DNA from 3 places in the Janthinobacterium sp. GL_088 genome. Region 1 is predicted to be linked to each of the others. Evidence: predicted binding sites of a transcription regulator. Region 1 holds the regulator's gene; each other region holds the start of a gene.
What was found. Region 1 encodes FNR, which switches genes on or off when oxygen is low (the NO sensors DNR and NnrR bind a similar motif). Its sites were predicted from a motif close to TTGATNNNNATCAA; they were not measured.
Positions count from the first base shown of each region.

Region 2: AC3IQ7_RS12870 (bacteriohemerythrin) is a predicted target of FNR. The motif match lies at 6,059-6,072, and genes of this name have one in related genera.
Region 3: AC3IQ7_RS15690 (XrtA system polysaccharide chain length determinant) is a predicted target of FNR. The motif match lies at 6,312-6,325, and genes of this name have one in related genera.

Region 1 covers NZ_CM174453.1:278,137-285,987, forward strand. The annotation lists gene ccoO (cytochrome-c oxidase, cbb3-type subunit II) at 1-484, shown strand, start outside; gene AC3IQ7_RS01170 (cbb3-type cytochrome oxidase subunit 3) at 486-689, shown strand; gene ccoP (cytochrome-c oxidase, cbb3-type subunit III) at 682-1,602, shown strand; gene ccoG (cytochrome c oxidase accessory protein CcoG) at 1,605-2,987, shown strand; gene AC3IQ7_RS01185 (FixH family protein) at 3,090-3,614, shown strand; gene fnr (fumarate/nitrate reduction transcriptional regulator Fnr) at 3,618-4,376, opposite strand; gene AC3IQ7_RS01195 (hybrid sensor histidine kinase/response regulator) at 4,626-7,718, shown strand; gene AC3IQ7_RS01200 (TOBE domain-containing protein) at 7,845-7,851, opposite strand, start outside.
Region 2 covers NZ_CM174453.1:2,810,266-2,818,116, reverse strand. The annotation lists gene AC3IQ7_RS12900 (TonB-dependent siderophore receptor) at 1-945, opposite strand, end outside; gene AC3IQ7_RS12895 (FecR domain-containing protein) at 1,040-2,056, opposite strand; gene AC3IQ7_RS12890 (sigma-70 family RNA polymerase sigma factor) at 2,046-2,642, opposite strand; gene AC3IQ7_RS12885 (PepSY domain-containing protein) at 2,824-5,343, shown strand; gene AC3IQ7_RS12880 (hypothetical protein) at 5,453-5,638, shown strand; gene AC3IQ7_RS12875 (hypothetical protein) at 5,790-5,945, shown strand; gene AC3IQ7_RS12870 (bacteriohemerythrin) at 6,148-6,546, shown strand; gene AC3IQ7_RS12865 (hypothetical protein) at 6,554-7,213, opposite strand; gene AC3IQ7_RS12860 (TonB-dependent siderophore receptor) at 7,723-7,851, shown strand, end outside.
Region 3 covers NZ_CM174453.1:3,483,851-3,491,701, reverse strand. The annotation lists gene prsT (XrtA/PEP-CTERM system TPR-repeat protein PrsT) at 1-1,398, shown strand, start outside; gene AC3IQ7_RS15710 (hypothetical protein) at 1,402-3,870, shown strand; gene AC3IQ7_RS15705 (S1 family peptidase) at 3,867-4,637, shown strand; gene AC3IQ7_RS15700 (N-acyl amino acid synthase FeeM domain-containing protein) at 4,642-5,388, opposite strand; gene AC3IQ7_RS15695 (XrtA/PEP-CTERM system exopolysaccharide export protein) at 5,589-6,212, opposite strand; gene AC3IQ7_RS15690 (XrtA system polysaccharide chain length determinant) at 6,468-7,851, shown strand, end outside.

The sequences.
Region 1 (7,851 bases):
CGCCGGCCTGAAGCCGTATTCGCCGCTGCGCCTGGCGGGCCGCGACATTTACGTGCGCGAAGGCTGCTACAACTGCCACTCGCAGATGGTGCGTCCGCTGCGCGCGGAAACGGAACGCTATGGCCACTATTCGGTCGCTGGCGAATTCGTCTACGACCATCCGTTCCAGTGGGGTTCCAAGCGCACGGGGCCCGACCTGGCCCGCGTGGGCGCGCGCTACAGCGACGAATGGCACCGCACGCACTTGAACAACCCGCGCGACGTGGTGCCCGAGTCGAACATGCCGTCCTACCCCTGGCTGGCGAAGACCAAGCTGGTGCCTGACGAAATCATGCCGAAGATGCGCGCCCTGAAACGCCTGGGCCAGCCGTACAGCGATGAAGAGATCGCCGCCGGCCCCGCGCAGCTGCAGGACAAGACGGAAGAAGACGCCCTGGTCGCCTATCTGCAAGGCCTCGGTACATTAATCAAAACAAGGAATTAGCATGGCAATCGAAAACCTGTTTGACAGCGCCAGCAGCGTCATGACGGTGGTTTCCTTTACGACGTTCGTGGGCATCCTGTGGTGGACGTTCAGCCGCAGCAACAGCGACTTCGACGCGGCGGCACGCCTGCCGTTCGCCGATGACGCGCTCGACTATCCGGCCGAGGCCGAGATGAACCTGGCGAAGGAGCATCACCATGGCTGACTTTACCAATGGCTTCTGGAATATCTACATCGTCGTGCTGTCCCTGCTGGGCATCATCGGCTGCGGCGTGCTGCTGTACTCGCAGTCGAAAATCAAAGTGGTCGAGGGCGCCCCTGCCGACGGCACCACGGGCCACGTCTGGGACGAGGACTTGAAGGAACTCAACACGCCGATGCCGCGCTGGTGGATGTGGTTGTTCTACATCACCATCGTCTTCGCCCTGGCCTACCTGTTCCTGTATCCAGGCCTGGGCACCTATGCCGGCAGCCTGGGCTGGAAATCGACGGGCCAGTACGAGGAAGAGCTGAAGAAGGCGGAAGCCGACTACGGTCCCCTGTTCAACAAGTACCTGAGCCAGGACTTGAAGACGGTGGCCGCCGATCCGCAGGCGCAAGCCATCGGCCAGCGTTTGTTCCTGACCTACTGCGCGCAATGCCACGGTTCGGATGCGCGCGGCAACAAGGGCTTCCCCAACCTGACGGACAAGGACTGGCTGTATGGCGGCGAACCCGACATCATCAAGACCACCATCCTGCACGGCCGCAATGGGCAGATGCCACCGATGGGCGCCGCCCTGGGCTCCGAAAAGGATGTCGAGAACGTGGCCCATTATGTGCTGAGCCTGTCCGGTTCGACCTCGGATCCCGTCAAGTCGGTGCTGGGCAAGGCCAAGTTTGGCGCCTGCATGGCCTGTCATGGTGCCGATGCCAAGGGTAACCAGATGCTCGGCGCGCCGAACCTGACGGACAAGACCTGGCTGTACGGCGGCAGCGCCGACACCATCATGGAAACCGTACGCAAGGGACGCAGCAACACCATGCCGGCCTTCAGCGATTTCCTCGGCGAATCCAAGGTACACGTGCTGTCGGCGTATGTCTGGAGCCTGTCGAATCCGCAGGCACCCGCCAAGTAAAAATGGAACCTCAAGTCATCAAGATGTATGCGGCCCGCGAGCAGATCTACCCTCGCGAGGCCAAAGGACGCTACGCTACCTGGCGATGGGTATGCGTATGGCTTACCCAGCTGGCGTTCTACGGCTTGCCGTGGTTGACCTGGAATGGCAGGCAAGCCCTGCTGTTCGATTTGACCACGCGCAAGTTCTACATTTTCGGCGTCGTGCTGTGGCCCCAGGATTTCATCTATCTGGCGGCCCTGCTGATCATCTGTGCGTATTTGTTGTTCCTCGTCACGGCCATTGCCGGGCGGGTGTGGTGCGGGTTCTCTTGCCCGCAAACGGTATACACGGAAATTTTCCTGTGGGTCGAACGCCACATCGAGGGCACGCGCAGCGCGCGCATGGCCCTCGACAAGCAGGGCCCCTCCGTGCGCAAGGCGTTCAAGAAGACGGCCAAGCACCTGACATGGGGCGCCATCGCCCTGTGGACGGGCTTTACCTTTGTCGGCTACTTCACGCCGATCAAGGAACTGGCGCAGTCGGTGACCACCCTGAACTTCGGTCCCTGGGAATGGTTCTGGGTCTTGTTCTACAGCCTGGCAACCTACGGCAACGCGGGCTGGCTGCGCGAGCAGGTGTGCAAATACATGTGCCCCTACGCGCGCTTCCAGAGCGCCATGTTCGACCAGGACACCCTGATCATCACCTATGATGCCAAGCGCGGCGAACCACGCGGCGCCATGAGCAAGAAGGCCGGCAACAACGACAAGCTGGGCGATTGCATCGACTGTACCCTGTGCGTGCAGGTGTGTCCGACCGGTATCGATATCCGCAACGGCCTGCAGTATGAATGCATCGGTTGCGCCGCTTGCGTCGATGCCTGCAACAGCGTGATGGACAAGGTTGACCGGCCACGGGGACTGGTACGCTACAGTACCGACCATGCGATGGAAAACAACTTCAATTCGAAGCAGATACGCCAGCGCGCCATGCGCCCGCGCGTCCTGATCTACACTTCCATCCTGGCCCTGATCATCATCGCCGTATGTACGTCGCTGGCCCTGCGCACGCCCCTGAAAATGGACGTGATCCGCGACCGCGGTTCGATGGGACGCGAAGTGGAAGACGGCATGATTGAAAACGTCTACCGTCTGCAGATCATGAACACGTCGGAGCAAACCCAGCATTTCAAGATCAGCGCTTCCGGCTTGCCGGGCCTGACCTTGCTGACGCGCGAAGAAGTGACCTTGCAGCCGACGGAAACGCTGGGTTGGCCGATCCGTCTGCGCGTGCCGCACGGCGTGGGAGAGAAGGGTTCGAACAAGATTGCGATCGAATTGCACTCGCTGGACGACCCGTCGCTGCATGTGCGTGAAAGCGCGGTATTCATCGTGCCACGTTAACAAGGAAAGGCGGACGGGGACCGGGTGCCCTCGCCGCCGCCACGAAGTTGCAGGAAGGCCGGTCCCCATGCGGGGACTGGCTGATTAAACAGGAGAAATATCATGTCCGACAGTCTGAAACTGCAAGCCCCCGTTGCACCGTGGTACAAGCATCGCTGGCCATGGCTGCTGATGATCGGCCCCGGCCTGTCCGTGGTCGTCGGCAGCTTCATGGGCTATATCGCGTTTACGCAGCCCGATGCGCTGGTGGTGGGCGATTATTACAAGCAGGGCAAGGCGATCAACCAGGATTTGAAGCGCGACACGATCGCCAGCGACCTGGCCATGGATACGAGCCTGTCGTATGACGTGGCGCAAGCACGCCTGACCGGTTCCGTGCACAGCTTCGGCAAGGCTTACCAGGGTCCGCTGCAGCTGCACCTGGCGCATGCGACCCTGCCGGAAAAGGATATCAAGGTGCTGGTGCAGCCCGATGCGGCCGGCAATTTTTCCGTGGCGCTGCCGATGCTCGAGCGCAGCCGCTGGCAAGTGCTGGTGGAAAACGACAAACGCGAGTGGCGCCTGTCCGGCATCTGGACCTGGCCGCTGCAACGCAGCATCGCGCTGCATGCGGACGAAGAGCTGTAAGCCTTATTTGCAGATGTCGGTTCCGGCCGTAATGGCCTTCAGCTTGGCCGGCTGCAATATCTCGATCTCGCGGTTCGACACGCGCAGCCAGCCTTCCTTCTTGAATTTGGATAGCAGGCGGCTGACGCTCTCGATGGTCAGGCCCAGGTAGTTGCCGATTTCCTCGCGCGACATGCGCAGCTGGAAATTGCTGCCCGAATAGCCGCGCGCTTCATAGCGCGACGCCAGGTTGACGATGAAGGCGGCAAACCGCTGCGTCGCCTGCATATTGCCCAGCAACAGCATCACGCTTTGCTCGCGCGTGATTTCCTGGCTCATCATGCGGTGGAAATGGCGCAGCAGGGTCGGCATATTGCCCAGCAATTGTTCCAGGCTGGAAAACGGGATTTCACACACTTCGCTGTCTTCCAGCGCCACTGCATTACAGTGGTGGCGGTCGGCGCTGATGGCATCCATGCCCAGCAGTTCGCCCGCCATCTGAAAACCCGTCACCTGCTCTTCGCCACCGGGATTGATCTGGTACGTCTTGAAGTGCCCCAGGCGGATCGCATACAGGTTCTGGAACGAGTCACCGATGCGGAACAGCGAGGCGCCGCGCACGATCTTGCGGCGGCGGCCGATGATCTGGTCCAGCCTGTCCATGTCGCCCACATCGAGGCCCATCGGCAGGCACAATTGATGCATGCTGCAGGTCGAGCATCGCGCACGCAACGCCTCCACGTTCACGGTGGGCAAGGTGGGAGTGAGTAGCGCTTCAGTCATGTCGGTACCTTTTAGAAAATGCAACAACAAGTTTACTGCATACAGCTGCATACAGGGTTGCCGTATGCCAATTTCACCGTAATTTCGGCGAATAAACGACGTCCAGCCTTTAATTATATGGCAACATCGTCAAAAGCCCGTACGGGGCGGGCAATTTGCGCGGTGGCGCTTGCCAAGCTGGTGTATTGATAGGAAAATTCCTGACAGCATTATCTGCCGCCTGTGCCGCCCGGTACTGAAAAGGAAATCATGAAGCCTCTCGGCATCAAAGCAAAAGTCGCGCTGGCCACCAGCCTGACCTCGATCGCCATGATCGCGCTGGTCACCATGATCCAGGTGCAGCACATGCGCGACGACTTCACCCGAGTACTGCTGAGCCAGCAATCGTCCCTGATCACCCGCACCGCTGCCGAGCTCGACGACAAGCTGGGCATGCTGCTGCAGATCGTCACCCTGACGGCCCGGCAACAGCCGCCGGAATTGATCGCCCGGCCCGTCCAATTGCGCGAATACTATTCGCGCCGCTCGATGCTGGTGCTGTTCGATGACGTGCTGGTGCTCGACGCGCAGGGCGCCATCGTGGCCGACATGCCGGAAGTGGCGGGGCGCGCCGGCATCAACGTTGCCGAGCGCGAGTATTTCCAGACCGTCCTGCGCACGCGCCAGCCCATGATCACCGAACCGATGCTTGGTAAATCGAGCGGCATGCCCATCGTGCAGATGGTGGCGCCCGTGCTGGCCGCCGATGGCCGGGTGGCCGGCGTGGTGATCGGCGTGCTGCGCCTGTACAAGGACAACCTGCTGGGCCGCCTGCGCTCGGAAAAGATCGGCAAGAGCGGCTATTATTTCATCCTCACGCGCGGCGCCGTGCCGCGCTATGTGCTGCACCCCGATACGAGCCGCTTGCTGCAACCGCGCAAGCCGAACGCCAACCTGACGACGACCCAGTTGCTGAAGGAAGATGGCGAAGGCAGCATGGTCAGCACCAACAGCCGGGGCATCACGGCCGTCAACAGCTTCAAGCGCCTGAAATCCGTGAACTGGCTGCTGGCCGCCTCGCTGCCCGTCGAGGATGCCTTCGAACCGTTCGATGGCGTGCTGTACCGGCTGGTGCTGTGGAGCATCCTCGCTTCGCTGCTGGCCGCTGCCGTTCTGGGCTGGGTCACCGTGCGCCTGCTGTCGCCGCTGGTGCGCCTGCGCAACACCTTGCTGGCCCTGCGCACCAGCGGCAGCCGCTTCACCCCCGTGCCGGTACGGCAGCGCGACGAGATCGGCGAACTGACGGAAGCGTTCAACGGCCTGATGAGCGAACGCGACCGCCTGCAGCAGGAACTCGAAGCGCGCGCGGCGGAGCTGGAACAGGAACGCGACCGCGCCGAAGCGGCCAACCGCGCGAAGAGCGATTTCGTGGCCAACATGAGCCATGAAATCCGCACGCCCCTCAATGCCGTGCTGGGCATGGTGTATTTGCTGGGCAATACCAGGCTCGACACGGAACAGCGCAAGTATCTGACCATGGTGCGCGTGGCGGGCCAGTCGCTGCTGGGTATCCTCAACGACGTGCTCGACTATTCGAAGATCGAGGCGCGCCGCATGGAATTGTCGCCTGTCGAATTCGACCTCGACGAAGTCATGAATACCCTGGCCACGACGATGACGATGAATGCGGGCGAAAAGGAACTGGAACTGGCCATCGCCGTCGAACCCGACGTACCGCGGCGCCTCGTCGGCGACGCTCAGCGCCTGCAGCAAATCCTCGTCAACCTCGCCGGCAACGCCATCAAGTTCACGGAGAGCGGCGAAGTGGTGGTGGCCGTCAGCCTGGCCGAGAGCAAGAGCGAGAGCAAGAGCGAGAGCGGCCGCGCCTGGCTGCGCTTCGAAGTGCGCGACACGGGCATCGGCATGACGGAACTGCAGCAACAACAGCTGTTTTCCGCGTTTTCCCAGGGCGACCAGAGCATCACGCGGCGCTTCGGCGGCACGGGCCTGGGCCTGGCCATCAGCAAGCAGCTGATCCACATGATGGGCGGCGACATCGCCGTCGCCAGCAGCGAAGGCAAGGGCAGCCGTTTCTGGTTCAGCGTGCCCTTCGAGATGCTGGCGCAACCGGCCGAAACGCGGCGCACGCCGGCGCTGGGCCAGCTGCGCCTGCTGGTGGCCGACGACAACCGCACCACGCGCGAACTGATCGTCAAGCTGATCGAGGCGTGGGGCTGGCTGGCCGACGAAGTGGACTCCGGCTTTGCCGCCATCGAACTGTACCGCGAACGCCTGGCGCAGCAGCAACCATACGACGTGGTGCTGGCCGACTGGCACATGCCCGTCATGGACGGCCTGGCCACAGCCAAGGCCATCCGCCAGGCGGCCAGCGGCCAGCGCCAGCCCATCGTGGTGATGGTCAACGCCTTCGCCCGCAACCACCTGGAGGAAATTTCCAGCGCGGCCGAGGCCGACGTTGTGCTGATGAAGCCGATCACGGGCTCCAGCCTGTTCGATGCCCTGCACCAGGCACTGATTACCAAGAACGACGGCGGCGAGCCACGCATGCTGCACCAGCCGCTGGGCACGGAACTGGCCGGCGTGCATTTCCTGCTGGTGGAAGACAATCATTTGAACCAGGCCGTGGCGCGCGGCATCCTCGAACACATGGGCGCCACCCTGGACGTGGTGGGCGACGGCTTGCAAGCCGTGGAACGGCTGCGCACGGAAGCGTTGCGCTACGACATCGTGCTGATGGACATGCAGATGCCCGTCATGGACGGTTTCAGCGCCACCCACATCATCCGCACGGAACTGCGCCTGAACCTGCCCGTGATCGCCATGACGGCCGGCGTGCTGGCGTCCGAGCGCGAGCGCTGCATGACGGCCGGCATCAGCGACTTCATCGCCAAGCCCGTGGTGGTGGAAGAGATGATGGAAGTCATCCTGCGCCACCTGCCCAAGCGCCCGCAAGTGCAGACGGCCGAGCCGGCACGCGTCGACGATGAGGAAGTGTTTTCCATGGCGCCGCTGATGCGCGTGATGGGGCGCGATGCGAAGGGGCGCGGCGTGCTGCGGCGCATGGTGGAGGACGCGCTGAACAAGGGCATGACACCCGTGCGCGACGCCGAAACAGCGTTGCAGGCAGGCCGCCACAGCGACGTGGCGCGCATCCTGCACAGCGTGCGCGGCTCCGTCGGCACCCTGGGCACGAAACGCCTGATCCGCGCCGCCTTCGCCACCGAGGAAGCCATCGATGCGGGCCGTCTGGACGAGGTGCCGGCGCTGCTGGCGCACACGGCGCAGGAACTGGAACTGGCGCTGGCGGCGGCAGCGGATTGGTTGTCCAGGCTGAAGGATTAGCACCCAAACGCCTAAGAAAACCGTAGCGAGCGGCAGTGAGTTGTGCCTAAGAAGCGCAACCGTGCTAGAGCACGGTGAGCATCGCAGGCCGCAAATCGCGACGCGCAGTAGATTTGCTTTGGCGTTTTATGCG
Region 2 (7,851 bases), 2.5 Mb from region 1:
GCGGCGCACGTTGACGCCCTGGCGAAACGAGTCGCTGTTTTCCGCCATGGCATTGACGCGCATGGCCACTTCGGTGCCGAACACCTGTTGCACGTCGAGCGCGGCGCGCCGGTTGCGCCAGGCGCCCAGGCTCACGCTCGCTTCGCCGTCGTTCGTCCATTGCGGCTGCTTGGTGGCGCGGTTGATGACGCCGCCACCGCCGCCACGGCCAAAGACCATGGCGTTCGGCCCCTTTATGGCTTCGACTCGTTCGATATTGTAGAAATCGCGATAGTACTGCACGTCGTCGCGCATGCCGTCCAGGTAAAAGTCCGACGTGGAACTGTTGCCACGCATCACGGCCGTATCGCGATTGCCCTCGCCTGCGGCCGTGCCCACGCCCGGCATGTAGCGCATGGCGTCGGCCAGGCTGCGCATGTCCTGATCGCGTATCAGTGCGGCGCTGACGACGCTGACAGCCTGCGGCGTGTCGCGCAAGGCCGTGTCATTGCGGCTGGCGGCGGCAGAGCTGGCACGGCGGTAGCCATCATCGTTGTCTCCCAGCACAGTGACAGGCGCCAGCACTTGCAGGCCCGCGCCCTCCCCGTCCAGGTCGGCGCGCAAGGGCACAGGCGCCAGGCGGACGATATAACTGCCATCCGGCAACTGCACGGCCACCAGGCCCGTGCCCGCCAGCAATTGCTGCAAGCCCTGTGGTATGGACAAGCTGGCATGCACGCCGCCGCTGCGTTTGCCCTGCGTCAAGCCGCCTTCGGCCGACAGCAAGATCCCCGCCTGGCCCGCAAATTGGCGCAAGGCCTGACCCAGCGGCGCGGCGGCGATGCGGAAGCTGCGTACCGTCTCTTCCGCCGCCGGCGCCATGACAGGCACGGCCAGCAGCGCGGCAGCCAGGGACAGCGGCAGCAGGCGGCGGGCGAACGGCAGGCAAGGTGGGAACAGCGGCACGGATTTCCTTTGTTATTGCATTGTTGAGCAGGCTACTTCTACCTTGCCAAACAACTTTTCAAAAAGGGAACCACTTTTTGAGAAATATTCTTATTTACTGTTTTGACTGGGGCTGCTGGGCTTCCACCGTGACCCACCAGTCGTGCAGCCGGTTGATCCTGACGGGCAAGGTCGCTTCCAGCGCCGCCAGGATGCGGTCCGTGTCGGCCAGCGGATAACTGCCCACCAGGCGCAAGTGCGCCACGTCGGGCGCGCAGCCCAGGTGGCCGCGGCGGTAGCGCGACAGTTGCGCGAGGAAATCATCGAGCCGCATCTGCTCCGGTTGCAAGCGGTACTCGATCCAGGCGGCCGCATTCGGATCGGCGGCAAACGGCTCGCCAATCAAACCGTCGCCAAAACGCACTTGCTGGCCGGCCGGCACGATGCGCGGCGCACCGCCATCGCGGGGCGCCACTTCGACACTGCCCTCGTAGACGGCCAGCAAGGTCGCATCACCCTGTGGCTGCACGCTGAAACGCGTGCCCAGCGCGCGCAGGCGACCGTGCACGGTGTCGACGACGAGCGGACGCGCCGGCTGCCGGCTGTCGCGCGCGCTACTGATATAAATTTCGCCGCCGTGCAAATCGACGCGGCGCAGCTTGGCGCTGTAATCGATGTCGAGGGAGGTTGCCGTATTGAGCCACAATTGCGAGCCGTCGGCCAGCGCCAGCTGGCGCACGCTGCCGATAGCCGTTTTTTCAGTCGCGCGCAGACTGGCGATCCAGCTGCGCGTATCGCGCCGCAGCAGCATGGCGCCGCCCAAGCCGCTTGTCAGGCACAGCGCCAGCAGCCCCTTGACGAGGCTGCGCCGCTGGGCATCGCTCTGGCGCGGCCCCGCAGCGTCGAGCGCCTGGCGTGCCGGCTCGCCAGGCAGCAGGCGAAATTCCGCGCTGACGGCTTCCACCCGGCGCCAGGCGGCACGGTGGGCGGGCGAGGCGGCATGCCAGCGTTCCCATGCTTGCTGCTCGGCAGGATCGGCGTCTTCGCCGCGCAGCACGGCGTACCATTCGGCCGCTTCCTGCAAGATGGCGTAGTCGGCCGGCGGCATGGCAGGAGCAGGCTTAGGCGGCATCGTCCAGGCACAGCATGCATTGCAGCATGGCTTGCGCCATGTATTTCTTGACCATCCGTTCGGACACGTCCAACTGGACGGCGATCTGCGCATACGTCAGGCCATCGAGCTGCGCCAGCAGAAAAGCCTGGCGCGCGCGCGGCGACAGGGTGTCGAGCATGGCGTCAATGCGGTACAGCGACTCCACCACCAGTGCCCGCTCCTCGGGCGACGGCGCCGTCAATTCGGGACGGTTGGCCAGGGCGGCAAGAAAAGTGCGTTCCAGGGTCAGCCGGCGCCAGTGATTCACCAGCAAGCCATTGGCAACCGTGCTCAGATAGGCGCGCGGTTCGCGCAGGCTGTCCGCCGACTGCGTGGCCAGCATGCGCACGAAGGTGTCTTGCGCCAGGTCGGCTGCGCCATCGCGGCAGCCCAGCTTGCGCCACAGCCAGTTGTACAGCCAGCCATGGTGGCTGCTGTACAGGTCGCTAAAGAGATCGAGGGAAGGAGAAATGGTGGACACGGGCAAACGAACAAAGGGGCTGCCAAACTTGCCTGTCAAGTGGGTCAGCGCTGCATCATGATCACGAATGAGAATGATTTTCATTTTCACACAATTTCACGACGATGTAAATTATCAAAACCATCATCCTTGCCCGGCGTGGACCTTTTGCGCAACAGTGCCACCGCACCATCATTTGCGAATGATTCTCGTTTGCGTTAAAATATCAGCCTTCCTTCTTCCCGCCATGCCTGATACCTGCATGGCGGCGCTATCGAAAGCCGCCATGACCACCTCCTCCCTTCCCCAGTTGCGCGCCAGCGCCGACGATGCGCCGCAGACTCGCCAGCTTGCCGCCCCGCAACAACGGTGCTGGCACTGGAGCTGGAAGCAGGTGTGGTTTCAATTGCACTGGTTCATCGGCATCACGGCTGGCACGGTGCTGGTGATCATCGGCCTGAGCGGCGCCACCCTGGCCTTCAAGGATGAATTGCTCGATGTCATGAACCCCGGCGTGCGCCATGTACCCGTGGAAACGCGCGCGCCGTTGACGCCAGCCCAGCTGAGCAACATCGCCGCAACGGAACACGGCCAGCGCGTGGCCTCCATCACCATGTATGCAGAAGCGGGCGCGGCGCCACGCCTGTTCTTTGCACCCAAGAACGGCCAGCGGCGCGGCGAGTCCATTTATGTCCACCCCTACACGGGCGCTACCCAGCCGGCGCTGACGGGGGCGGAATTTTTCGAGTGGACGGAATCGCTGCACCGCTGGCTGCTGCTGCCGCGCGATCCGGGCCGCCAGGTGGCGGGTGCGCTGGCCCTGTGCCTGCTGGGGCTGGCACTCTCCGGCCTGTATCTGCGCTGGCCCCGCCGTCCGCTGGACTGGCGCACCTGGCTGACCTTCGATCCTGCCCTGAAGGGCCGCTCGTTTTTGTGGAATCTGCACGCCGTGGCCGGCACCTGGTGTCTGGTCGTCTACGTGGCGCTGACCCTGACGGGGATTTACTGGAGCTATGACGTGGTGCGCGACAATCTCGACGCCTGGGCCGGCAAGCCGCCAAGGATGGCACAGGCGCCGGGCAAGAAAGGCCAGCCGAAAGAGAAAGCGCCCGCCGTCGACATCGGCCCCGCCTGGAGCAGCTTCCAGCAGCACGCCGCCGGCTGGACCCTGGCCAGCGTGCGCCTGCCCACGCGAGCCGGCGAAGCCGTGCAATTCACGTGGCTGGCCAGCGATGCGCCGCACGAACGGGCGCGCAGCCGCATGAGCATTGCACCGGCCGACGGCACGCTCACTGAAAGCGAACCGTACAGCCAGCAGGCGCTGGGATCGCGCCTCGTCAACATCATTTATCCGCTGCACATGGGCACGTATTTTGGCTTGCCGGGCCGCATCATCGTCACCTTGGCCAGCCTGGGCCTGCCCCTGTTCGCCATCACGGGCTGGATGCTGTACCTGGGCCGCCGCAAGGCCAAGCGGGCTGTGCAGGCGCAGCGCGCCATGCTGGGCGCCGGCGCCCCGGGCAAGACGCCTGGCACGGATAGCGGTTTGCCCACCCTCGTCGCCTACGCCAGCCAGTCGGGACAGGCCGAGCGCCTGGCCCTGGAAAGCGCGCGCGCCCTGCAGCAAGCGGGCGTGGCCGTCGACGTGCAATCGCTGGACCGCTTTGACCCCGCGCAATTGCGCCAGTACGAACGGGCACTGATCGTCGCCAGCACCTTTGGCGAAGGCGAGGCGCCGGACGGCACGCGCCGCTTTGCGCGCCTGTTGCAACAAACCTCGGGCACGCCGCTGACGGGCCTGGAATTCGGCATGCTGGCCCTGGGCGACCGCCATTACAGCGCCTTCTGCGGCTTTGGCCATGCGCTGGCGCAACAATTGCACGCGCTGGGCGCCACTTCCCTGTTCCCCTTGATCGAAGTGGACAAGCACGACCCCGCCGCGCTGGCCGACTGGTCCAAGGCGCTGGCCCGCTGCAGCGGCAGCGCCATCGACGCCATCGGCGTGCAGGAAGAAGCGTCGTATGCCGAGTGGCGCCTCGTGCGCCGCGTGCTGCTCAATCCGGGCAGCCTGGGTGGCGAACTGCATGAAATCACCTTGACGGGCCCGGCCGGCGCCACCTGGGAAGCGGGCGCGCTGGCGGAAATCATTCCTTGCAATGCGGACGGCAGCGATGGCGAAGCAGGCAGTGCCCATCACGCGCCGCGCAGCTATTCACTCGCTTCGCTGCCGTCCGACGGCGAGCTGCAATTGCTGGTGCGCCAGGAACGCCATGCGGGCGCGCAGAATCAAGGCCATGGCCTGGCCTCCGGCTGGCTCACGCGCTTCGCCCCGCCGGACGCCACTATCCGCCTGCGCCTGCAAGCCAACCCCGCCTTCGCGCCCGCCCTGGTGGACGTGCCCTCCATTTATATCGGCAACGGTTCCGGCCTGGCGGGCCTGCGTGCGCATTTGCGCGCGCGCAAGCGGGCGGGACTGGCCCGCAACTGGCTGCTGTTCGGCGAGCGCCAGCAAGCTTTTGACAGCGTCTGCGGCGCAGAGTTGCAAGGCTGGCTCGACGGTGGCCACCTGGCGCGCCTGGACAAGGTCTTTTCGCGCGATGGTGAGACACGGCAGTACGTGCAAGACCGCCTGCGCGCCAGCGCTGGCGAGCTGCGCGACTGGCTGGCGCAAGGCGCCATCGTCTACGTGTGCGGCAGCTTGCACGGCATGGCGGCAGGAATCGATGCTGTGCTGCAAGAAGTGCTGGGCCAGGAGGGCCTCGACGCGCTGCTGGCGGCCGGGCGCTACCGCCGCGACGTGTATTGATCTACATCAATCCGCCCCCGGCACCGCCCGGCTATGTGGGCAGGCGCACAGTCAGCGCCAGCCATCGGACTAGAGTGGGGACATTCCCCCACCGTCTGCGAGGCTAGCCATGAAAAACCCCTGGATGAGCATGTACCTGAGCGCCGCCAACCGCATCGCCAACACGGCGCGCGGCCATGCGACGGCCGCCGTCAAGCGCGAAGCGGCGAAAAATACGCGGCAACTGACGCAAGTGTGGTTCGACTCTTTCCTGCCCGCCGCAGGCAAGCCACGGCGCAGCCGCAAGGGGAAATAAGCCCGTGGCACCAGGCGAACTGGTGCGGTGCATCACAGCAATAAGTTGAAGTTACGACCAGATGAACTAAACTGCAAGCATGGTAGTGCATAAGGAAGTGACCGGCAGGCGCCGCATCCCCGCGCCGCCGCCGGGACACCGGGAGACGACCATGTTGACGCTCAAAGTGCTGGCCTGCCTTGCCTTGTCGGCCTTGCTGCTCGTGCCCCTCGTGCTGAGGGATGCGATGCAGACGTCCGCCGGGCAGCAGATGCAGGTGCCGAATGTAGACGCACAAGCCCTCTGGGCTCGCTGGCCGAAGCATTAAACGCGCTAGGTGGCAGCTTACCTCATTTAAAAACGCTTTATTGCGGATGGGGATTTGTTCCCCGTTTTCCTTCATTTCTCAGTGCCTCAATCCTCCTCCTCTTCACCATACTTTTGATCCAGATCATGGATTTCCCCCTTCGCCGCGTCCACACTGGAACAGTCCGCTTCGCACCGGGACGGACTTAACCTGGAGCATCAGCATGGGTAAATCGCATTGGAAGGATGAGATGGCGCTGGGGGTTCCCGTCATCGACGAGGCGCATGAAGCGCTGTTTCAGGAATTGGCGCGGCTGCAGCAACTGGGCGACCAACATTTCAGCGTGGCGTTTCGCGAGCTGATTGCCGCCGTCGAACGCGATTTCCGCGAGGAAGAAGATTTGATGGAACAAATCGGCTTTCCCTCGCTGGCCAACCACCGCGAACAGCATGCGCGCGTGCTCAGCGGCTTGCACCATGCCTGGGCCGCCGTCGATGAAGGTGACCTGGAACAGGGGCGCCATGCGCTGTCGCTGTTGCCGCAATGGCTGATCTTCCATCAGGCCACCATGGACCTGGTCCTGGCGGCGGCGCTGGAACTGGTGCAGCGCCAGCCGAACTAGCAGTTAATTACAGCAGCAGCACTGTGGCCTGCTCGGGCAAGACGACGCGGTAGTGTCCCGGGTACTTGTCTTCGCCATCGAAAATCTTGCAAAACACGGGCTGGTTGATGTCGTTGACGGCCGCCTCGTTCATGGGCAGGGTGGCGATCAGCTGCTCGCCTTCGACCAGTTGCAGCGCGCTGCCCCGCTCGGTAGCGCAGAACGCCAGCGATTGCACATCGCTGGCGAACGGCCGCTTGTACCACGGCGTAATGGCCCGCACGGCGCGCCGGGCGTCGTGCAAAACCTGCCCCACGCGCGTGACGTTCCAGGCATCGCGCGCCACGGACGGCTGAAGCACGATATTCGCCGTCAGCTCGCCCCTGCTCTTGTTCACCAGGAAAGTACCGTCCTGCGCGGCGATGTCATCGTTGAGCGGCACGACAAACACGCCGCCGCTGGAAACCTTGATCGGCACGGGTGCGCCATTGCCTTGCAAAGCCACGCGCACGTCGTCGATGGTGGCGCTCAGCTTGGCCGGAATCAGGCGCAAGGCCATGACCACGCTGCCGCTCGACACTTGCCACACTTTCCTGGCCGTCAGATAACTTTCACGGTAAGCCGTGAAGCGCACGCGCGGCGCCTTGGCGTCGCTGCTGGCCGTGATCGTCACCGTTTGCGACGGCAAGGCGTCCTCCGCACTCGCCGCTGGCGCCGCGGCTGTGGCAGGCGCAAGGGGGGGCGATACGACTGCGGCGGCGGGCGGAACGCTAGCGCTCTGCAGCGGCGCGGGAACCGCCGGCGGCGGCGCCTGCTCCTGGGCCTGGCCCAGCGACACGACACACAACCATCCGGCACAAGCGATCCATGTACGCATGCATTTCTTTCAATGAGGAAAATATTTTATCAGCGCCTGCATTATCGCAGAAGGTCGGACGATACGCCCTCGGCCTGCCTGCACTCCTGTCCGCACTCTTTTGGTGCGCACGCTTGATTATTTGGCAAATACCACTTATATTGATAATGATTCTTATTCACATAATGTGAACTGAATCATGCACGACCTTTCCACTGCCATGCGCGGGTGGACTGCTATCCGAGCCAGATCCCGGGCCAGCGTCACGCCATCCCCCAGCTACTGCGCCACTCGCCAGACGAGATAGGAACACACACGACTAAAAATACTCCAGGAAAATAATGCAATCGACCACCGTCTTCTCTTCTTCGCGCCAGCCCGCCTTGCGCCCCCTCCCCCGCTTATTACACATCAGCCTGCTCAGTCTTGCCGCCGGCGTGGTCTTGCCTGCACAGGCTGCCGATGCTGCT
Region 3 (7,851 bases), 3.2 Mb from region 1:
GTCAAGGTGATGGAGCAACAGCAGAAAGGCACGAATCCCTTGCTGCTGAATCTGAAAGGCGGCGTCTACCTGGCCTTGCGCGATGTGCCGGCTGCGCGCGCCAGCTTCGAGCAGGCCCTGAGCATGGACCCTGTGTATTTGCCCGCCCTGAACAACCTGGCGCAGATCGACCTGGTCGAGAAAAAGCCGGTGCAGGCGAAACAGCGCTTCGAAAAAGCGCTGGCGAAGGCGCCGAAAAATGCCGACCTGTGCGCGGCGCTGGCCAAGCTGGCCGCGTCAGAGGGCAAGACGGACGAGGCGCGGCGCTGGCTCGAACGCGCCCACCGCGACAATCCCGACAGCGTCGCGCCGGCCCTGCTGCTGAGTAACTTTTACCTGAAGACGGGCGCGCCCGAGAAGGCGCTGGAACTGGCGCGCACCTTGCAGGCGGGCCATCCGGGCGACGCCGATGCGCTGGCCCTGCGCGCGCAAGTGGAGTACAGCGCCGGACAGGCACCGGCCGCGCTCGACAGCTACAACAAGCTGGCCAGCATACAGACGACGTCCGCGCCCTTGCAGATGCGCATCGCCAGCCTGCACCTGGCGCTGGGCGACCAGCATAATGCGCTGCAAGCCGTCAAGCGGGCGCAAGCGCTTGACCCGGCCCTGCTGGAAGCGCGCGTGGTGGAAGTGGCGATGCTGCTGACCCTGAATCGCCAGCGCGAGGCACTTGCCGTGGCGCGGCAAGTGCAGGAACAGCAGCCGAAGCTGGCGGCCGGCTACAAGCTCGAGGGCGACGTGCTGATGGAGCAAAAGCTGCCGCAGCAAGCCGTCAAGCTGTACCAGCACGCCTTCGGCATCAGCCCCATCGGCCCCTTGCAGGTGCAGCTGTATCGCGCCTTGCAGGCGTCGGGACAGGAGCGCGAAGCCGAGGCGCGCATGGTCACCTGGCTGAAAGCGCATCCGGAAGACTTGTCGACGCGCACCTATCTGGCGGGCACCCGGCTGGCAGCGAAGCAATACCGCGCCGCCATCGAGCATTTTCAGTATGTCGTCGCCAGGGATGCGGGCAACGTGGTGGCCTTGAACGACCTGGCTTGGGCGTATCAGCAGGAAAAGGATCCGCGCGCGCAGGCCACGGCCGAGCAGGCGCTGAAGCTGGCGCCCGATAATCCCGCCGTGCTCGACACCCTGGGCTGGATCGTGCTGGAGCAAAGCGATGTCAAGCGCGCCACGGCCCTGCTGCGCAAGGCGGCGGGCCTGGCGCCGGCAGCGCTCGAAGTGCAGTACCACCTGGGTGCGGCCCTAGCGAAATCGGGCGACAAGGGCGGCGCGCGCAAGCAACTGGAACAACTGCTGGCCGCCAACAAGGACTTTCCCCAGCGGGCCGCAGCGCAGGCCTTGCTGACCCAGTTGTAGGCCATGGCTGTGCACGCGGCCATGCCCGGCGTGGCGGCGCGGCCGCTGGCCCTGCTGGCGGGCGCGGCCTGCGTGGCGGCCTTGCGCCATTATCCGCTGGGCCACGGCTGGCCCGGCCTGCTGTTTGCCATCCTGCTGCCCGCGTATTTCCTGCTGCTGTGCTGGCGTCCCGCCAGCTGGCTGTTCTGCGTGCCCGCCCTGCTGCCCGTGCTGGACCTGGCGCCGTGGACGGGCTGGTTTTTCCTCGAAGAAATCGACGTGCTGCTGTTGCTGACGCTGGCCTGCGGTTACTGGCGCCTGGGCGGGTCAGGCCAGCCGGCAGCGGCGCGGCTGTCGCCCGCTGCCCGCGCCTGTTTGCTGCTGTGCAGCCTGGCCTGGCTGGCGGCGCTGCTGCGCGGCGTCCTGCCGCTTGCGCCCCTCGACCTGAATGCCTGGGACAATTATCTGAGCCCCTACAACAGCTTGCGGCTCGGTAAAGCCTGGGCCTGGAGCATGCTGCTGCTGCCGCTGCTGCTGCGCGACGCGGACCCTTCCTCCTTGCGCCGCTACGCGTTGCCGGGCATGCTGGCCGGGCTGGCCATGGTGTCGCTGTTCGCCCTGTGGGAACGGGCCGTGTTTCCCGGCCTGCTGAACCTGTCCAGCGATTACCGCATCACGGCGCCATTTTCCGCCATGCACACGGGCGGCGCCGCGCTGGACGGTTACCTGGCCCTGAGTTTGCCTTTCGCCGGCCTGTGGCTGGCGCACGCGCGCGGCCGCTGGCAGGCGGCCCTGGCCTTGCTGCTGCTGGGCCTGGCCCTGCACGCGGCGTTCACCACCTTTTCACGGGGCCTGTACGCGGCCTTGGCGGCGGCCATGCTGCCGGTATTCTGGCAGGCCCTGCGGACGGCGCCCGGTGCGGCGCGGCAATCGCCCGGCCAGCCGTCCTGGCGCAAACCTTTACTCAAGCTGTTGCTGGCCGGCCTCGGTACCGCCCTGCTCCTATATATGTTCAACCTGGCAGGCTACCGGGGCCTGATCGCCGCCGTCGTCCTGCTCGCGGCCAGCTTCGTGCTGGCGGCGCGGCCCTTGCCATGGCGCCTGGCGCCGGCCAGCCTGCTGTGCGCGCTGTGCCTGCAGGGCTTGCTGGCCGCCTGGTGGCCGGAAGGGACAGGCCAGCAAACGGCCGGCTGGCTGAAAGGCCCGTATTTCCTGTTTTTGCTGGCGGCCGCGCTGCTGGCGGGCGCATTGTGGCCCAGCGGCACCGGCGGCAAAGGTCCAGCCAGGCTGGGCCTGGCGATGATGGCGTGGACCATGCTGGCATGCAACCTCGCCTGGATAGGCTGGCACTGGGCCGGACCGCCGGTCCTGCTGCCCGCCGGCCTGGTCGTGCTGCTGGCCATGCTGATGCTCTGCAACGGACGTTTGCACCCCCCGCTGTGGCGGCTGGACCGGGCCAGCCTCAGCCTCGCGGGTGCAGCCGGCATCCTGCTGCTGGCCATACCCGTCTCGGCCAGCTATTACGCCACAGAACGTTTCTCCACCACGGCCTTCGACATGCAAGGCCGCTTGCGCCACTGGCGGCAAGCGCTGGCCATGCAGCCGTCCGACTGGGGCGACCGCCTGTTCGGCATGGGCAGCGGCAGCTTTCCCGCCACCTATTACTGGCACAATCCCCAGCGCGAGGTGCCGGCCAGCATCGCCTATGCCGAAGAAGGCGGCAACCTGGGAAACCGCTATGTGCGCCTGGCCAGTCCCGGCTATGGCGCCGGCTATGGCGAACTGCTGCGGCTGCTGCAACGCGTGCCCGTGCAGCCGGCCACGCGCTACACCCTGTCGCTCGACGTGCGCAGGACGGGACCCATGCCCGTGCTGCTGGTGCGCCTGTGCCAGCGACAATTGCTGTATGCGCAAGGCTGCGTGCCTGTCCCCCTGCGTCTGCGTCCTCCGGCACCGGGTAATCCGGTGGAGGCCTGGCAACACTATGACGTGCCGTTCGACAGCGCCTGGCTGGGTGCGGGCCGCTGGCTGCTGAGGCCGCCCGTGCAGCTGGAACTGGCGGCCAGCGGCACGGCCACCTCGTCCGTGCTCGAAGTGGACAATGTCAGCTTGCGCGCGCCCGGTGGCGAGGAGCTGATCGCCAACGGACGCTTTACCCAGGCCAATAATTACTGGTTTTTCAGCAGCGACCACCATCACTTGCCGTGGCATATCAAGAACCTGGCGCTGCATGTGCTGGTGGAAACGGGCTGGTGCGGCGCCCTGTCCCTGCTGGCCCTGCTGACCCTGGCCGGCCTGCGCCTGCTGCGCCGCGCCGCGCGGGGCGATCCGGGCGCGCTGGCTTGCGCCGCCGCGCTGCTTGGTTTTCTCGTCGTCGGCCTGTTCGACAGCCTGCTTGACGTGCCGCGCCTCGCCCTGCTGTGCTATCTGATGCTGCTGTGCGCGCTGGTGCAGCCCGTGCCACCTCCTCCCGTTGAAAGTACGCCGCCATGAAAGCCTTGCTCTCCGCCTTGCTGTCCTGCCTTGCCTTGCTGTTCGCCAGCGCGCCGTGCCGCGCCGATGCGCCACTGGCGCACACCATTGCGCGCGTGAAACCGTCCATCGTCGGCGTGGGCAACCTGCAAAAGACGCGCACGCCGCCGATGAATTTCATCGGCACGGGTTTCGTGACGGGCGACGGCTTAAGCGTGCTCACTTGCGCCCACGTGATCCAGAAACTGCTCGACGCCAATCCGAACGAAGTCATCGGCATACTCACGGGCCAGGGCGAGGTGGCGCAATTTCGCCCCGCCAAGGTCCAGGCGCTGGACACGGAACACGACCTGGCCTTGCTGCGACTGGCGGGCGCGCCCCTGCCCGCCCTGGCGCTGGGCGACGCGGCCACGGTGCGCGAAGGCCAGGCCATGGCGTTTACGGGGTTTCCGCTGGGTACCTTGCTGGGGCTGCACCACGTGACGCACCGCGCCACCGTGTCATCGCTGACGCCGGTGGTCATGCCCAGCGAAAATGCGCAGCGCCTCGACGTACGGCGCCTGGCGCAGCTGCAAAAGGCGCCGTACACCGTGTTCCAGCTGGACGCGACGGCGTATCCGGGCAGCAGCGGCAGCCCCCTGTTCGATCCCGAGACCGGTCTCGTCTACGGCATCGTCAACATGGTGTACATCAAGGGCCTGAAGGAAGCGGCCCTCAGCGCACCGAGCGGCATCACTTACGCAATTCCGGGCAGCTACATGCAGGCGCTCCTGCTGAAAAACCCATGAGTCATCAGTTGCGCCCCTGCCTCAGCCGATCCGTAATGCCAGGCTCATCCCATGTCGGAAAAAAAAAGGGGTAAAACGACCGTTCACCCCCATGCTGTTCCATCAGGCCACCGTATTTGCGGATCTGGGCCCCCATGTAATCGAGGTCCAGCCGTAGCAGCACAGCCGGCGCCCCCACGCGCGTGCACTCGCGCTCGCCGCCGAAGTCCTGGAATCCCAGCATGCGCTTGTAAAACACCACGTGGCGCGGGTTGACTTCGATCACGTAATCCGTAAAGCCGTGAATATTGTGGGCATAGATATAAGAGATATGAATCAGCGCCGCAAATACGCGCTTGCTCACGCCCTTGTCGATGGCCAGGCGCGACGGTTCGCACAGGCGGCGGCCCTGCTCGCGCAGGATGTCGAGCTTGTCGCGGAAGTTTTCATCGGCGGGCAAGCCTGTCTCGTCATTGTCGAGGCACAGGGTCATGGTGCCGACGGTGCTGCCGGCCGTTTCCGCAAACAGCGTGATCTTGTTCAGGGCATGCGCGATGCCAGGATCGACGGCATAGCCACGCCAGCCGTACATCTTGCGGATCAGCAAACTGGCCGCCTCGCGCCGGCCGCGCGAATTGGCCATGCGGATATGAAAGCGCTGCAGGTCGAGCTCGTGCTCCATGGCCGGGTCGATCTGCCCCTCGCCCACCACCAGGTCGCTGAAAGTACCGGGCGTGTCGAAGGAAATAATGGGTTCATCTTCAAAGCTCATCTTGTCCTCACGTTCATCGGCCGCCGTCGAGACGGACTGAAGCCAATGCCTTGTGACAAGAAAAAAACTGGAGAAGTTCCCACGCCAGGCAAAAAAAACAGAAGAAATGTGCTATTCAGTAGCAAAATTGCATGCTGAAATTTGCCTGCAAGTACAAAATGTCAAATAAAAATGCTGTTTTGATATTGCCGAGGCCGCTATTAAAAAAAACTTTCCGGTATCAATAACACGTCGCCCGGCCGCATCATGACATTCGCGGAAATATCGCCGTCTTTCAATAAATCGTCGAGCCGCACGCGCAGCTGCTGCTGGTTGCCTTCGCGCATGCGGATGATGCTGGCCTTGTTGCCTGCCGCGAAATCGGTGATGCCGCCCACGGCGATGAGCACATCCATCAGCGACATGCCCAGGCGGTACGGCAGCGCCTGCGGCTTGGCCGCCTCGCCGATGACGCGGATCTGCTCGCCATACGGGCCCGAGAAATTGGTGACGATGACCGTCACCACAGGCTGCTGGATGAACTTGCCCAGGGCTTGCTCGATGTCACGCGCCAGCTGGGTCGACGTCTTGCCGCTGGCGGGCAAATCCTCGACCAGCGGCGTGGTGATCTTGCCATCGGGCCGCACGGCCACCGTCAGCGACACTTCCGGATTGCGCCAGACGATGATGTTGACGGAGTCGCCCGGTCCGATCAGGTAGTCGTGCATGGGCGCGCTGTCGTCGGAAGGGGCCAGCGGATGGGTCGTGCGGCAGGCGCCCAGCAGGCCGGCGGCAATGGCCAGGCCCAGCGTGTTGCGGACAAATGCACGGCGAAACGGATTCATGCGGAGCCTCTTCGAGTCGATGGCGCATCCATGGCCGGCCCCGCAGAACCAGCCTGGGCCGCGAACTTCCTATGATTATTAAAACTTGGCAAGAGAACCTTGAGGCGTATCAAGAAGCAATCATCTTGGGAAATCTTGCCTCACAGCCGCCCTATACTTTGCTTACTCAACAGGCAAGCATTTCTTGCAAGATGCCGTCGTTGTCCGCGCCGCCAAGCCATCTACCGTGCAGCACCGTCATCCGAAGGAAGCGACATGGAGCAATTGATACAGCAACTGCTTTCCAGCCTGAAAGGCATCTGGAAGTACCGCTGGCATGCGGTGCTGGTGGCGTGGCTGGTGGCCATCGCCGGCTTCATCCGGGTGATTACCCTGCCCGACGACTTCCAGACCTCGGCGCGCGTGTTTGTCGATACGCAAACCATCCTCAAGCCGCTGATGGCCGGCATGACCAGCGTGCCGAACACGGAACAGCAAGTGGCCATCATGAGCCGCACCCTGCTCAGCCGCCCGAACGTGGAGCGCGTCATGCGCATGGTCGACCTCGACCTCGATTCGAAGACCGCGCGCGAACACGAGGCCCAGCTGGACGACTTGATGAGCCGGATCAAGATCACGGGCACCAACGCGTATGACATCTATACCATCAGCTACAGCGGGCGCGACCCGAAGCTGGTGCGCGACGTCGTGCAAAGCCTGCTCACCATCTTTGTCGAAGGCAGTTTCCAGGGTAAAAAGGGCGATTCGCAAAAGGCCGTGCAATTCATCGACGAGCAGATCAGGAATTACGAGGACAAGCTGAGCGCGGCGGAAAACCTGGTGAAGGAATTCAAGATCCGCAACAACCTGCTGCTGCCGCGCCAGGGCATCGACTATGGCAGCCAGCTGCTGATGTCGTCCGATAGCCTGAACAATGCCAAGCTGGAACTGGTCGAGGCGGAACAATCGCGCAAGGCCATCCAGAGCCAGATCGAGGGCGACGAGCCCGTGCTCGACCTGGAGCCGAACGCGGCGGCCATCACGAATCCCGAACTCGACGAGCGCATCGCCTCGATCAACAAGAACCTCGACAGCCTGCGCATGCAATTTACGGAATTGCATCCCGACATTATCGCCTCGAAGCGCCTGGTGGCCCAGCTGGAAGAACGCAAGATCGAGGAAAGCAAGCTGAAAGCGGCCTCCGGCGACCCGGGCAAGAACTACAGCCCCATGTTGCAGCAACTGAAGGTGGCGCTGACGGACGCGGACGCCAAGGTGGCCGCCATCAAGGCCCGCGTGCAGGAATACAGCGCGCGCAACGATCGCCTGCTGGCGCAAAGCAATGCCGTGCCCGAGGTGGAATCGCAACTTGCGCAGCTCAACCGCGACTACGTCATCAACAAGGAAAACTATGAAAAGCTGATCGGCCGGCGCGAAGCGGCCAAGCTGTCGGGCGAGCTCAGTTCCACTACCGAAATGATGGCCTTCAAGATCATCGATCCGCCCACGGTGCAATATGCGCCTGTCGGCCCGAACCGCCCGCTGCTGTTCAGTGCGGCGCTGGGCGCGGCCCTGGTGGCCGGCGTCGCCACGGCCTTGCTCATCAGCCAGGTACGCCCCACCTTCCTCAGCCCCGCCGAACTGCGCGACGCCACGGGCT